2 regions of the Aliamphritea spongicola genome follow, and region 1 is predicted to be linked to the other one. Evidence: riboswitches for the same ligand, from Rfam matches in the RefSeq annotation. Region 1 holds a riboswitch; the other holds the start of a gene.
What was found. Region 1 has a riboswitch for thiamine pyrophosphate ahead of thiD (bifunctional hydroxymethylpyrimidine kinase/phosphomethylpyrimidine kinase). Riboswitches for the same ligand answer to the same signal wherever they lie in the genome.
Positions count from the first base shown of each region.

Region 1 (7,576 bases):
TGTGAATGGCTGTGTGCGTGATTGTGAGAATGATCATGTCCATGGCTGTGATCATGTCCATGGCTGTGAGCATGATCATGTGAATGGTTATGGTGCTGGTGATTATGACTGTTTACGGATTTAAGCCGTTTAAAGAGATTAGCAAAGCGGTCAGTTTTCAGAAGTACCCGCATGGCTTTAAATGTTAAAACCAGCCCCAGCAGCATCACCAGGATATAGCTGACAATGGCTACATTGTTGCCGTAGCTTTGTACATCGGATAACTGAAACGCCAGGTATTTAGCCAGAACGCTGACCAGTGCAATGGCAACAAGTGACTGCATAATGGCGGACAGCATGGATATAGACACGCCATTTCGCAGGCTGTCTTTACCGGTGCCTAAATACGTGACGATCACCGCTTTACCGTGACCAGGGCCGACTGCATGAAAAACACCGTACAGGAAGCTGATTGCGATGAGCGCTCCGCCAAACTTCGCAGGATTCTCTGAAACCCGGCTGATATGGTCCGCCATCGTTTTGTGCAGTTGTAACTGCACATCAACAATGATGGCCATAAGAGCAGCCCAGTTCAGATACAGGGCGGTGACCAGGCTAACCGTCAAGATGAGCGTTACCAGATTAATGATTGTCTTCTGGCGGTTAAGTTGAAGCGTTGTACTGATAGCTTTCATGGATGCACTTCTTTTATTTAATATTTCGGATGGCAGTTAATTCGGATTTTCTCGGCAAAATGTTTTCCTAAACCGTTCGTTTCCCGCTGGCTCTGGTCTAAACCCATGGCGTAGTTAATGATGTCTTCGGTGGGATCAGGCTGTTCAACAGTACTTGAGCAATCAAGCGCATGGTTGGCGGTTACGGAAACGTTAGTATTTTCTGTATGCATCATGGCGATGTAGTAGGTAGGGTCGTATACCTGCCATTCAATCCCTTTATTATCGATAGGAATTTCCGGTGTGATATCAAACAGAATTTCCATTTCAAGAAGCTGTGTATTGCCTTCATTCCGGGAATATAGCCGGTATTCAGTCGGTGCTGAGAGGGGGACGGGCTGCCCCTTTATTTTTAGCAGGGAGAAATAATTATAATCCGCCAGGTTGGAAATCATTTTACGGGCAACGGCATTCAGGCCTTTTTCTTCATCCTTATACTCATTCAATACATCCGCTAACGTGATCATTGAGTAATACATATCAAATTTCCACGTCTGCTTAATCTGTGTCAGCCTGAACTGGCTATCAATTGTGAAATCAGATTTCAGATTGATCCAGTTATGTGGGTGAGCATTTGTAAGGGATGCATAGCAGGACAGCAGCACAGACAAAATCAAAAAAATGAAAACCCGGGCGCGAAATTTCATCTGACAGGCTGTCTGTTTAGGTGGCCGATGGTTTTCATATTCTGTCTGCATAGCGTGTTAGTGGGCGTGAATCCGATGACTGATTCTCAGTGTATGATTTAAGAAATGTTATATTATAACATTTTTCGAGTCTAGCCTTGCTTTGTAATGTGCCGGTCAAGAATGACTGACTGGCAACTGAGGAGATTGCTTTGCACAGTGGCTGTATTCATAAACACCGGCGTAGGTGACGGCAACGGAATAGATTCTATGGAGGCGAAAAAGAATATAGCTCCGTAGCCAGCTGAGGCCATTCATGAGAGGGAGATGAGATATGTATCATGCTTTGTGTAAGCACTGATGTAACAGCAATGAGCTGGACTACAGGGGCACTGTATATTTGGAATAGCCGGGCATGCCGCAAAAATAAAAAAACCTTAGCAAGTTACTCTGCTAAGGTTTTTTTGTGCCGCGCGGTGCGTTCTGAAGCGATGGTTCAGAATGCCCGTCAGAGGGGGAGCCGATTTATTGAGTCAGATCCAGCCCCTGTTGCCAGAAGGCAATTTCCATCCGCGTAGCGGTGGTGAAGTGCTTTTGCAGCTGTTTGCCGCGGCGGCTGTCCGCCGGGATTTCTGCAATCAGTTCATCAAAGAATGCCGTGGTGGCATAGGCTGCTTCCTGATATTCCTCACCGGCGTACATGTCGATCCAGTTAGCGTACGGGTTACCTTCAATGACGCTGTTGCCAGCTTCAGTGAGGTACTGACCCACGTGGGCGTAGCCCAGTGCACATGGCACCAGTGCCGCGTACAGGTCGGCCAGGTCACCCTGCAGGCCTGCATCGATCAGGTAACGGGTGTAAGCCACGGTGGCAACGGCTTCAGGCAGTTCCAGAATATCGTTTTCCTGCAGGCCCCAGGACTTGCAGTAGTCGATATGCAGGCTGATTTCGTGCTCTACCAGTGCCGAGAGTGAAGGCAGGCTGGCCCGCATCTGATGTGGGCTGTCGCTCTTGAACACCGCCAGCGCGTGAGCCCGGGCGTAGTGGATCAGGTAGAGGTAGTCCTGCTGCAGGTAGTGACGAAAACTTTCCCCGGCCAGTGTGCCCTGGCCAAGCTGCTGCACGAAGGGGTGCTTGATGTACAGATTCCAGTCTTGCTGGCAGCCTTTGATCAGATCCTGATGGTTCATAGTCTGTTTTCCTGTTTGTACTTGCTGTGTTTTACACAGGTTTACTGAACGATGTAGTCAGTGGCTTTCGGTAGCGTTTTGATCACACCGTTGTCGAACAGGAATTGGGCATAGTTATCATAACGGCCCAGATCTGCTGCCTGTGGGCGTAGGGCGAAACGGATCAGGGTGTCTTTCCAGGCCAGGCGGTTCAGTTCAGTATCCAGCTTGTTACCGTCGCCGTAAGACTTGAACAGTTCCCATGCTTCGTCCGGGTGGTTAACGGTGTACTGTGTTGCCAGTTCCAGTGCGCGGTTAAACTTCTTCAGCATCTCTTTATCGATTTTGTTGCTGTTCGCAACCACAACCAGCTCGTCGTATGGCGGAATGCCTTCTTCTTCAACGAAGAACGCTTTGCCTTCAAAACCTTCCATGCTCAGCTGGTGCATTTCGAAGTTACGGTAACCGCCGTAGATAGCATCAACTTTGCCGGTTGCCAGTGAAGCAGACAGAGACCAGCCCACGTTGATCAGTTCAACATTTTCAATGCTGGCGCCGTTTTTCTTCATCATGGTGCCGATGGTGGCATCGACCAGACCGCCGTCGAAGGCGTAACCGATTTTCTTACCTTCCAGGTCAGCCAGAGAGTTGTAGCCCTTGTCTTTCAGTACCATCACGGTATTTAGCGGGGTGGCGATCAGGGTTGAAACCCGGCTCAGGGGCAGGTCTTCCACCACGTCACGGATCAGCTGTGGCTGATAGGTAACCGCCAGATCGAATTTACCGGCAGCAACTAGTTTAGGCGGAGTGCTTGGGTCAGCAGGTTCGGTGATTTCAATGTCCAGACCCTGAGCTTTGAACAGGCCCTGCTGCTTGGCAACAATGATCGGGCCGTGGTCCGGGTTTACAAACCAGTCCAGCATCAGGGTGACTTTTTCAGCCAGTGCCTGCTGGCTGAACATAATCAGGGCAAAAGCGAATATTTTTTTCATAACAGTTTCCGTTGTTTCATTTTCAGGTGTTGTTTGGCTTTTCCCGATACCAGGGAATGGCTTTTTTAAGTAACTGGTCGGTGCTGTAGTACAGCAGAATAGAGAACAGGGCGAGGATAAATAGGGCCGCGAACATGTCGGCAATCTGCATCCGGGCATTGGCTTGCAGCATCAGGTAACCCAGGCCGCCGGCAGAGCCTACCCATTCACCAACCACTGCACCAATTGGCGCAACCACCACCGCTACCCGGATGCCGGATGCCAGTGTTGGCAGGGCGGCAGGTAAGCGGATATGCCACAGCTGACGCCAGCGGTTGGCGTGCATGGTGGTGGCCAGATCAAGGTAGCCGGTGGGCGTGTGGCGCAAACCGTCAAAGCAGGTAGTGGTGACCGGGAAGAAGATAATCAGTGCCGCCATAATGACCTTGGAGGCCATGCCATAGCCGAACCAGAGCATCAGAATTGGCGCCAGTGCGAATACGGGGATCGCCTGGCTGGCAATCAGTACCGGCAGTAACCAGCGGCGTACCGGATTAAACAGCAGCATCTGCAGGGCCAGGCCGATGCCCATAAATAAGCCGAGTAACAGCCCCAGTACAATCTCAGTAAGAGTGATCAGACTGTGATCCCACAGCAGTTCCGGATTGCTGATCAGTTTGTCGAAGACCAGCAGAGGCGGCGGCAGAATGAACGGTGGCATCGAGAAGATCACCACAATGGCCTGCCACAGGCCCAGTAAGACCAGGCTGGTGATGGTCAGGCGAAACAGTATCTGGCGCCGCCCCGTGCCGTTCTGTAAATCCTGTTGTGTGCTGGCGCGGTTAACGACCGGTGTAACGGGCTTATTCACTGGCGCTCTCCTTCACTGACACTGGCCACACTGAACTGTTCATCGGCGGCCTGAAGGGCAGCCAGCAGGCGGTGCTGGTAGTCACCAAGTTCTGCATCCACCGGACGGGGCACGGGGCTGTCCGGTGTGGCGGCAGCTTTCAGCCGGCGCTGCTGAAACAGCCAGACGTGCTGGCCCAGTCGCAGAGCTTCCTGAGGATCATGGGTGATCAGCAGTACCGTACGGCCTTCAAGTGCTTTGAAGGCCAGTGCCTGCAAGCGGTGGCGGGTCACGGCATCCAGTGCGCTGAAGGGTTCATCCATCAGGACGATGGGGGTGTCCTGCATCAGGGTACGGGCCAGCGCCACACGCTGTCGCATACCGCCGGACAGCGCATCCGGCAGCAGGTGGCTGCTGTCAGCCAGACCAAGCTGGGCCAGTAGCTGGTCTGCCCGGGCGTAGTCTTCAGCCGAGGGTTTACCTTTGCTCAGGCGGGCCTGCAGGCAAACGTTATCGCGTACTTTCAGCCAGGGCAGGAGCAAATCCTGCTGGGCCATATAGGCGATCTGACCTTCCAGGGGCTGGCCGTGCTGATCGATAATTTCACCGCTGCAGTGATGCTGCGGTTCAATTAATCCCGCAAGACGGCGCAAGAGGCTGGTTTTACCGCAGCCGCTGCTGCCCAGCAGGCAGGTCCATTCTCCGGCGGGCAGCTGCAGGTTGAGATCACTGAAGACCGGTTCAGGGGCATTCTGATACTGCAGGCTGAGCTGGCGAATATTAATTTCGGTGGCTTGCATGGTCTGGATTACCGGGCCTGACGGTAAAAGTGGTGAACCGGGCCGGAACCTTCACCAATGTGCAACTCATCAGCGTGTTCGATGGCCGCCTGTATATAGTCTTTTGCCTGCTGAATGGCATCTGCCATCGGGTAGCCCTGTGCCAGGAAAGACGCAATGCTGGCGGACAGCGTACAACCAGTGCCGTGGGTGTTTTTGGTGTCGATACGCTGGCTGCTGTATGTGCGCAGGCCTTCAGATCCTAGCCAGAAATCAGTGCTGGTATCGGCTGCCTGATGGCCGCCTTTGATCAGTACCGACTTGCAGCCATAGCCAAGCAACTGTTCGCAGTGTGCGGCGGTATCTTCCGCGCCAGCGGTATTCAGTTCCGGGCGTGCTGCCAGTAATGCCTGCGCTTCTGGCAGGTTAGGGGTAATTACGTCCGCCAGTGGGATCAGTTCGCGGATCAGGGTATCGGTAGCATCCGCTGCCAGCAGCACATCGCCACTGGTGGCAACCATCACCGGGTCAAGCACCACGTGTTTTGGCTGATATTTGCGGATGGCTGCCGCCACTGTACGGATGGTGTCCGCGTCGCCCAGCATGCCGATCTTGACGGCATCGACGGCGATATCGCTGAAAACTGCTTCGAACTGTTGCTCAATGAACTCGCCGGTAACCGGCATAACGCCAGTGACGCCGCGGGTATTCTGGGCGGTCAGGGCAGTGATGACTGTGCAGGCGTAGCTGCCGGTGGCAGAAATGGCTTTGATGTCCGCCTGTATGCCAGCACCGCCACCGCTGTCGGATCCGGCTACGCTGAGAACGATAGGAGTGTTGGGCTGTGACATGGTGCTTTCCTGCGTCTGAAGATAGATAACGGTCTGACCCGGGCAGGAAAAGCAATGCTGGAAGTAATGTTCACAGATTTCCTACGCCAATAACTGGATCAGGTTCAACGGGTTCAGCATATGCCATCTCAACCAGAATTCTGGTTCCCCGACTGTATTGGGCGATCATAGAGAGTTGGCTATACAAAGACAAATGAAACTTATTGTTATCTGTGGCTGTGCGCCTAAAGCATGAGAGTTGTCGTGAAACTCAGGGCTGGTATGGCCTGGGGGTAAAGGTCAAAAAACGACACAGGTAATTCGGTACTGAAAAAAATTCTCGGGGTAAGGGTTGTGTTTCAGAATTTTCCAAAATACTATGCTGCCAACTAATTCTGTATGCGACAGGTGCAGCCGGCCATTTTTATGTCCGGCTGATAATTGGGAAGCCGGTGTAAGTCCGGCGCTGCCCCCGCAACGGTAACTACAGTTTGGTGATCAGCAAACCACTGAGCAATACGCTTGGGAAGGGCTGATTACCGGCATCTGCCAACTGTTAAGCCCGGAAACCAGCCTGCGTATCACCCTTATATTATCGCGGTGGGCGGTTCTGGGCATAAAAGCTTTCTGTAGCTTTTTTCCTGGGCGTGCTTGTCCGTGTGTGAACATAGGCGACACATGGCAAAGACAATTCGAAAACACTCTCTGTTCTGCCGGGGCTTCCGGTAACCGATGGCTGTGGCTGATTTGCTGCAGGTTTCAGGGCTGACTGTATCTGGCGATAACCAGCAATTACTGCTGGATGACGTCAGCTTCAGTATGCGCCCGGGCGAAGTAGTGGGTGTACTGGGGCCGAACGGCGCCGGCAAAACCACACTGCTGCGCTGCCTGTTTGGTGCTTTGCGCCAGTTCAGCGGATCAGTTCACATCAATGGCCGGGATATCAGCACTCTGACTGATCGGCAACGGGCTTTGCAGGTGGCTGCTGTAACACAGGAAATGCCAGCTGACTTTCAGCTCAGTGTCCGTTCGGTGATTGCGACCGGCCGTACGCCTCATCAGCACTGGTTTACGGGTAAAGACCCGGATGCCGAAAAGGTGATTGATGAGGCCGTCAGGCAGTTTCATCTGCGGCGCTATCTGGACCGGGACATCAGTGAGCTTTCAGGCGGTGAACGCAAACGCGTCATGATCTGCCGGGCACTGGTACAGCAACCGGAACTGCTGGTGCTGGATGAACCCTGTAACCATCTGGACATTGAACATCAGCTCAGCCTGATGCAGTTACTGCGTAAACTGCCGGTCAGCAGCCTGGTGTCCCTGCATGATTTTCCATTGGCGGCCCGCTATTGCGACCGCGTTCTGGTCATGAAGCAGGGACGTCTGGTGGCTGAGGGGCCTGCTGAATCTGTGCTGACCCCTGAGTTATTCGAAAACGTTTTTGCCGTGCGTGCCAATACCTACTCTAACCCTTGGGAGCAGTGGTCGTTTTATGCCACCTCGCTCCCCTTTTTTTCCTGTACAAAAAAGCAAAAGGATCAAGCACATGCGCACTCTCATCTTCAGCTCAGCGATGCTGTTCGCCAGTCTGGCGCCGCTTAGCCAGGCATCTGAATTCCCGGTTACTGTAGACAGCT
Region 1 is NZ_JAFIDL010000001.1:1,004,305-1,011,880, reverse strand. Features, by position in the region: gene JYB63_RS04685 (nickel/cobalt transporter) at 1-674, opposite strand, end outside; gene JYB63_RS04680 (DUF1007 family protein) at 692-1,360, opposite strand; gene tenA (thiaminase II) at 1,865-2,530, opposite strand; gene JYB63_RS04670 (ABC transporter substrate-binding protein) at 2,572-3,501, opposite strand; gene JYB63_RS04665 (ABC transporter permease subunit) at 3,524-4,273, opposite strand; gene JYB63_RS04660 (ABC transporter ATP-binding protein) at 4,348-5,130, opposite strand; gene thiD (bifunctional hydroxymethylpyrimidine kinase/phosphomethylpyrimidine kinase) at 5,139-5,960, opposite strand; TPP riboswitch at 6,021-6,121, opposite strand; cobalamin riboswitch at 6,329-6,531, shown strand; gene JYB63_RS04650 (ABC transporter ATP-binding protein) at 6,672-7,541, shown strand; gene JYB63_RS04645 (ABC transporter substrate-binding protein) at 7,486-7,576, shown strand, end outside.

Region 2 (7,576 bases), on a different contig from region 1:
TTTCAGCAGGCGGGTCATGATGGCGATAAAGATCAGGCTGAATGCGAGTCTGGCCCAGAGAATACCAGACAGATCAGCGCCCAGTGTCATAATCAGCAGGGTATCCTCAATAATGCTGTGGCACAATCCCAGCAGGCATAAGGCGGAGAAACAGTCTTCAGGATCAATATTGCCGCTGCGTGCTTCTCTGATCAGCAGGCCTCCGCCAAAGGATAATCCCAGTGTGATTCCGATGATTGTCAGGGAGGTAGCTTTTGGGCTGATGCCAAGCAGTTTCAGTACCGGTCTCAGTAACCAGATCATCAGCCGTTCAATGTGTAGCCAGCGCAGCAGTCGCAGTAGGCTTAGCAGTACAGCAATTATCACCAGAATCATTGCAAAGCTTTTTACCTGAGAAATTATCCAGGTCAGCAGACTGTCATCGGTTTGTGCTGGTGGTTGCCAGAGGAGCTCAACAGGTTGTTGTAACCAGTTTCCCCAGCTGTAGATATGGTGCAGGATCATGCCCAGGACAAGTGCACAGCCCATACGCAAAGCCAGCGCCGTTACCAGTCTGACCCCTGCTTGCTGAGTGATACGGATTTCCACAGGCAGGCCGTGGGCGATCAGCATCATGGTGCCGAGTACGGTTACCTGCGCCACAGTCAGAACCTGGTCATCTGCCATCTGAAAAAAGATCAGCATGCCTCCGTAGATATTGGTGATCATGGTGGTGGTCCAGACGATGCCCATGTTTTCCGGTAAACCTACCAACAGCATCAGGGGTTCAAGCAGGGCACTGATATAGGGAATCGCGCCCATTTCCTCAAGTATTTTGACGACGATGATTACCGGCAGCGTGAGCTTGAACAGCAGAAAGAAGACATCAAAAATTTCTTTCGCCAGATCTGGCAACGTATGTTTCCAAAAGGAATGCCATATTTTATACATGGTTTAGCCTGTTACTGCGTGGTTTTGATTGTCGGCTGATTCGGGCCGGGGAGCTATATAGTGTAATTCAGAGGAGGTTTTTAATATTTTCTATTTTTGCTTTATTGGTTAATTTAATTTCTCAGATTGGCTTATCTGGATAATAAAAAATCGCTTTTAGGGAAAATTATGAAACTTCAGTTGGATCGCATTGATCGGCAAATACTCAATATTTTGCAGCGTAATAATCGCATCAGTAATTTACAGCTTGCTGAAGAAGTAAGCTTGTCACCACCGGCGTGCCTGAAACGGGTAAAGCGTTTGCGGGAGTCTGGCGTTATAGAAGCAGATGTGGCCATTCTGAATTCCAGAATCTTAGGTAAGATGCTGAACATCATTGTTGAAGTTGAAATGATCCGTGATCAGGCGGACCTGGCGGATGCATTTATGCGTAAGATGCAGCTGGCAGACGAAGTTACCCAGTGTTATCAGGTGACAGGGGAGGTCGATTTTCTGCTGGTGGTCATGGTGCCGGATATGGAAGCTTATGAGGTGTTTGTACGCCGTGATTTGTCCAACGATCCGTATCTGCGTAAGTTCCGTACTCTGATTTCAATGCGGCGGGACAAGTTTACAACCCGGGTCGAGGTGTAGATCTGCAGGCAAAAAAAGAGAGTACTCAGTTCCCCTTGAGTACTCCCTTCAGCCTGGCTTTCCATGTTCCTTGCGGAGGTTACGGCATCCTGCCTTCTTCCCTGATTCCTTTTCCGCTTTCCAGCCATCCTTTCTTCGATCCATGAAGCGTCTTACTCCACGGCGTCTATTATGCTGAATCAGATTTGGATTTATATAGGAATAATTCTTATTTTCCACCCTGGAGCAGGGGGGAATAAGATGAATAACTGAAGTGGTGTTCGGTCAGAAAGAGCAGAGAAAAAAAGAGAGCACTCAGTTCCCCCTAAGTACCCTCTTCGCGCTGGCATCCTTTTTCCGTGCGGTTGATTTGCATCCTGCTACCATCCCTGACCCGGTCCGCAAGCGTGGCCTTCCTCTGTTCTGTCCCTGAAGTTTGATGATCCTGAAGCACATTATCCACGTTATATTTTTTATAAATATAAGAAAAAGTCTTATTTTTGGCCTGGGCCTTATTAGACTTTAGGTGTAGTGGGCGGTTTTGTTTCCTGCGCACTAGACTTTCTGACGAGAGTTAGTGCCATTCATACCGGCCTGTCGGGTGGACAGCGTAAACATGTCATCCTACACTAGGTCGCAATATCTTGGTCGGGGTGCCCTGAATGGGGCTGAGAGCTGTTCGATAAACAGTGACCCGCGAACCTGATCCGGCTAATACCGGCGTAGGAAATCGAGATGAACCGTCATTATTATTCCTTTCTACGGGGTTCTTGCGGTTTAGCTCGGAATAGCTAACTGTTCAATGAACCATTCTCAGTCAGTCCAGCTTCTACGCAGTATTTACCGTTTTCAGTGTTATATGACCCGGAAATTAGCCCTCGTCCGTAATGGTTGGCACGTTGCCAACTTGAGCGTGTTGCCTTTATGGATTGATGGATAACTTTGATTCGTTATGGCTTTTTCTATGAAGGCCAGACCGGTAGTCCCGCAGACAATAACGAGAATAACTAAAGGTAATACTATGACTGATACCAATATTGCATTGAGTCGCAGCGCACAGGTTGATGAAGCTTCCGTTCAGCCGTTTCCGAAATCCCGCAAAGTGTATGTGGAAGGTTCTCGCAGCGATATTCGCGTACCGATGCGGGAAATTTCGCTGGATCAGACCCCAACTGACATGGGCGGTGAAGTAAACGAGCCATTATATGTTTACGATACTTCCGGTCTGTACACCGACCCGGAAGCTGAAATTGATGTCCGTAAAGGCCTTAAGCCAGTTCGTGCCGGCTGGATTGCTGAGCGAAACGATACTGAACAGCTGGACGGCCTGACGTCTGAGTATGGTCGCGTTCGCGAGCAGGATCTGCGTCTTGATCATTTGCGTTTTGAACTGACCCGCAAGCCACTGCGCGCGAAAGAAGGGATGAATGTTACCCAGCTGCACTATGCACGTAAGGGCATCATCACGCCGGAAATGGAATACATCGCCATCCGTGAAAACATGAAGCTGGCGAAAGCTAAAGCTGAAGGTTCCATGGTAGATCAGCAGCATCCGGGCCATAGCTATGGTGCGCAGCTGCCTGAAGAAATTACTCCTGAGTTTGTACGTAAAGAAGTAGCCGAAGGCCGTGCGATCATTCCTGCAAACATTAACCACCCTGAAGTTGAGCCAATGATCATTGGCCGTAACTTCCTGGTGAAAATCAACGGTAACATCGGTAACTCTGCGCTGACGTCTTCTATTGAAGAAGAAGTTGAGAAGATGACCTGGGGTATCCGCTGGGGTTCAGATACCATCATGGATCTGTCTACCGGTAAGAATATCCACGAAACCCGTGAATGGATCCTGCGTAACTCGCCGGTGCCAATCGGTACTGTTCCTATCTATCAGGCACTGGAAAAAGTAAAAGGTGTTGCCGAAGATCTGAACTGGGAAGTGTTCCGTGATACGCTGATTGAACAGGCAGAGCAGGGTGTGGATTACTTTACAATTCACGCCGGTGTGCTGCTGCGTTATGTGCCAATGACCGCTAAGCGGATGACCGGGATTGTTTCCCGCGGTGGTTCGATCATGGCGAAGTGGTGTCTGGCGCATCACGAAGAAAACTTCCTGTATACGCACTTCGAAGAAATCTGCGAAATCTGTAAAGCTTACGATGTGTCTTTCTCACTGGGTGACGGTTTACGTCCGGGCTCTGTATACGATGCAAACGATGAAGCACAGTTTGCTGAACTGGAAACACTGGGCGAACTGACCAAGATTGCCTGGAAGCACGATGTACAGGTAATGATCGAAGGTCCGGGTCACGTGCCAATGCACATGATCAAGGAAAACATGGATAAGCAGCTGACTGAATGTCATGAAGCGCCGTTCTATACTCTGGGGCCTCTGACTACAGATATTGCACCGGGTTACGACCACATTACTTCCGGTATCGGTGCGGCGATGATTGGTTGGTACGGTTGTGCAATGCTGTGCTACGTAACGCCAAAAGAGCACCTGGGTCTGCCAAATAAGGACGATGTTAAGACCGGTATTATCACCTATAAGATTGCAGCTCATGCGGCAGACCTTGCGAAAGGCCATCCGGGGGCGCAAATCCGTGATAATGCGATGTCTAAAGCGCGTTTCGAATTCCGTTGGGAAGACCAGTTCAATATTGGTCTGGACCCGGATACCGCCCGTGCTTACCACGATGAGACGCTGCCTAAAGAGTCTGCAAAAGTGGCGCACTTCTGCTCAATGTGCGGACCGAAGTTCTGCTCTATGAAGATTTCTCAGGAAGTTCGTGATCTTGATGAGAGTCAGGTGGCGGCCATTAATGCCCAGGCTGAACAGGGAATGATGGAAAAATCAGCTGAGTTTAAAGAAACCGGCGCTGAGATTTACCACAAAGTGTAACGCTTAGGTGTTTCCGTTTGTTTCAGACAAACGGATCATAATCAGAAAACCGCCGGATCTCCGGCGGTTTTTTTGTACGCTGTTTATCCTTCTTTCAGTGGGTGTCCGTCCGGTAGTTGGCGTTCTATCCACAGCGCCAGTTTATGCTTCATGTTGGGTTCGTTATCTTCCCCTTTGGCCAGTGGCTGAATCAGCTTATCCAGTACCAGTAACCGGTAGATCGCGGTGATTTTATCGCTGGCGCTGTCGGTGGCTTCGATTTTTCCGGCACCGCGCTTTTCCATATATACCCCACCAATACGGATGGCTTCTTTAACAAGGGCTGCTTCGTGCTTCAGTTTTGCCAAAATACTGACTCCTTATGCTGACGGTACAGTCACTATAACCAAGCGCCGGCCACAGGCAAGATAAATTAAGCCGCTGGCATAACGCGGATTTACGGTATACTTGCGCGGTTTATCGCCAGTTGTGACATTCAGCCAGCCAGAATACGAGATTTTTTATGAAATATTGCATCATTCCTGTTACCGCTTTTCAGCAGAACTGTACGTTACTTTGGTGCGAAGACACGCGCCGTGCGGCGGTGGTTGATCCCGGTGGCGATGTTTCACGCATTGTGGATAAACTGGAGGCTGAAGGGCTGACGCTGGAAAAAATCCTGCTGACACATGCGCATATTGATCATGCCGGAGGAACCGCTGAACTGGCACAGGCGTACGGCGTACCCATAGAAGGGCCGCATCTGGAAGATAAATTCTGGATTGATGCGCTGGATCAGCAAAGTCAGATGTTTGGTTTTCCTTCCGTTGAGATCTTCACCCCGGATCGCTGGTTGAATGATGCTGATACAGTCAGTTTTGGTAATCAGTGTCTGGAGGTGCTGCATTGCCCGGGCCATACCCCTGGTCATGTTATCTTTTTTCACCGGTCAACTCAGCTGGCACTGGTGGGGGATGTTCTGTTTAACGGTTCTATTGGCCGGACAGATTTTCCGAAGGGGGATCATCCGAGCCTGATTCATTCAATCCGTGAAAAGCTCTTTACCCTGGGAGATGATGTGACATTCATTCCTGGCCATGGTCCGCTTTCCACTTTTGGACATGAGCGTTTGAATAATCCGTTTGTCAGTGATCACCGTGGTTAATTTTTACCTGTTTTAACTGTCAGGTATATTGTTCTTTCCGGGCCGGAAGAGCCAGGTATTTCCGGTCCGAAATCCCTTCTTTTTGCATGAATATAAATCCTGTTCAAAGGCAGGCAGAATACCGCCTTCAGCTATACTGTTAAGGCTATGTTCAAGCAACTTAGGGAGGCATGAATGCAGCAGGTTAGATATGGTGATTATCAGATCACCCCGGCCGTTCAGTCGTTAGGTCGTAACCGCTGGAACTTACTGCCAAGGATCACCGGCGCCAATGTATCTGCACTAGTATCGCCAACTATGTTTTCTACTGCCGATCCTGAAAACCAGATAGTTACATCCTCTGAGCATGAGGCCATAAAACAATGCATTGAGCTGGGTAAAATGATCATCGATGCAGATCTTCAGACTTACCCTTAGCTTTATTTTTTAACTCCTGATTTCTCTTACGGGCGCTTGATTTTGATATTCCACCGACTGCATCTCAGTCAGCCTGCTTCGGGTACGGTTGAATTCAAATTCAAGGCTGCCCTGAGAATATAAATGCTCCAGCGGCTGCGCTGCACTCAGAAATAAATTTACTCGCTGATCATACAGTTCATCCACTAAGCTGATAAAGCGTCTGGCAGGATCATCCATCCGGGCATACTGCATTTTTCGCGCACCGGTGGAGGTTGTTTCATATCCGGCACCGATATTACCGTCTTCAACTCCCCGGGTTTTTATCCATTCCTGTGTTTGCCCGCCAAGTACCGGGACATTGCTGAGAAATACATGTTCGAACCGTGAGGCAAGCTCTATGTAATCCAGCTGTGAGCGAGGGCCGTCACACAGTTGATCAAATTCGAACCAGATACAGGTGCGGTTTCTTTTTATCACCGGAATGGTCCGGTTCATAATGCTGACCGGACAGGTAGTTTTCTGATCGCATGCGGGGCTTAATACATCAAACATATCCCCTAAAGCCGAATCAGCCGGGTGGATAAAGTAATTATTCCGGAATGTCAGCTGGCGTAGCCGGTGATCAGTATCTCCGTCCATATGTAAGATATTAAGGTGCTGCTGTAACAGTAAAATAGCGGGCTCGAAACGCTGACGCTGTAAGCCATCTTTATAGAGCGCCTGCGGCGGAGTGTTTGAGGTAGCGACAAATATCATACCCGCGGAAAAAAAGCTTTCCAGCAGGCGTGCAAGGATCATCGCATCGCCGATATCGCTGATAAAAAACTCATCAAAACAGATGACTTTGCATTCGCGGGAGAACTGTTTGGCAACCTGTTGTAACGGATTTTTATGCCCGCTTAATGTTTGGAGTTCCCGGTGAACCCTGGCCATGAAGTGATGAAAGTGCAGGCGAGTTACGTAGCCCGGGGGAAGATATTCAGTGAACAGATCCAGCAGATAGGTTTTACCCCTACCCACCGCACCCCACATATATAAGCCTTTCGGTGTTGGGGATTTATGACCAAAAAGCCTGGGGCGGCCTGGCTGAAGTAATGCATCTGCCAGTGCCTGCAGGTGTTCGGTTGCGAACTGTTGTGCAGGATCGTTCTGATAGCCCAGCTGAGCGTTACGTGTTTGGTAAAACTGGGTAAATGTAGTGCTGTGAGCAGGCATTTAAGTCCGTGATGCTGATCCTGATGAATGTGTTGCGAGAATATCAGTATATGGGCCGGACTTGTATTAGCCAGATGTTACCGGGACAATTGCGCGCAGTTGTTTATCGGGAAGAAGGTTCATATGAGTGTTACGTCAGAAATGGCCAGCCATATCTATAGTGGTGGCATGCCGGAAGAGCAGGCGAAAATTGATGCTGTTCTGTCAGAGCCTGTTGCAGAACCTAAGCTGCTGATCTGGCGTTACGCTGAGCCCGCGGTGATTATGGGGCGTTCACAGCGGCCGGATAATGAGATGCTACAGCGCGCAGCAGCAGCCAGAAATATTCCAGTACAGCAGCGTGGTTCAGGCGGTGGCGCTGTGCTTGCTGGTCC
Region 2 is NZ_JAFIDL010000009.1:3,551-11,126, reverse strand. Features, by position in the region: gene JYB63_RS19775 (hypothetical protein) at 1-930, opposite strand, end outside; gene JYB63_RS19770 (Lrp/AsnC family transcriptional regulator) at 1,099-1,563, shown strand; TPP riboswitch at 2,182-2,288, shown strand; gene thiC (phosphomethylpyrimidine synthase ThiC) at 2,564-4,444, shown strand; gene JYB63_RS19760 (DUF5062 family protein) at 4,528-4,791, opposite strand; gene JYB63_RS19755 (MBL fold metallo-hydrolase) at 4,947-5,588, shown strand; gene JYB63_RS19750 (hypothetical protein) at 5,763-6,005, shown strand; gene zapE (cell division protein ZapE) at 6,015-7,202, opposite strand; gene JYB63_RS19740 (lipoyl protein ligase domain-containing protein) at 7,326-7,576, shown strand, end outside.
Region 2: linked by a shared signal. The riboswitch ahead of thiC (phosphomethylpyrimidine synthase ThiC) and the one ahead of thiD (bifunctional hydroxymethylpyrimidine kinase/phosphomethylpyrimidine kinase) in region 1 are both predicted to bind thiamine pyrophosphate.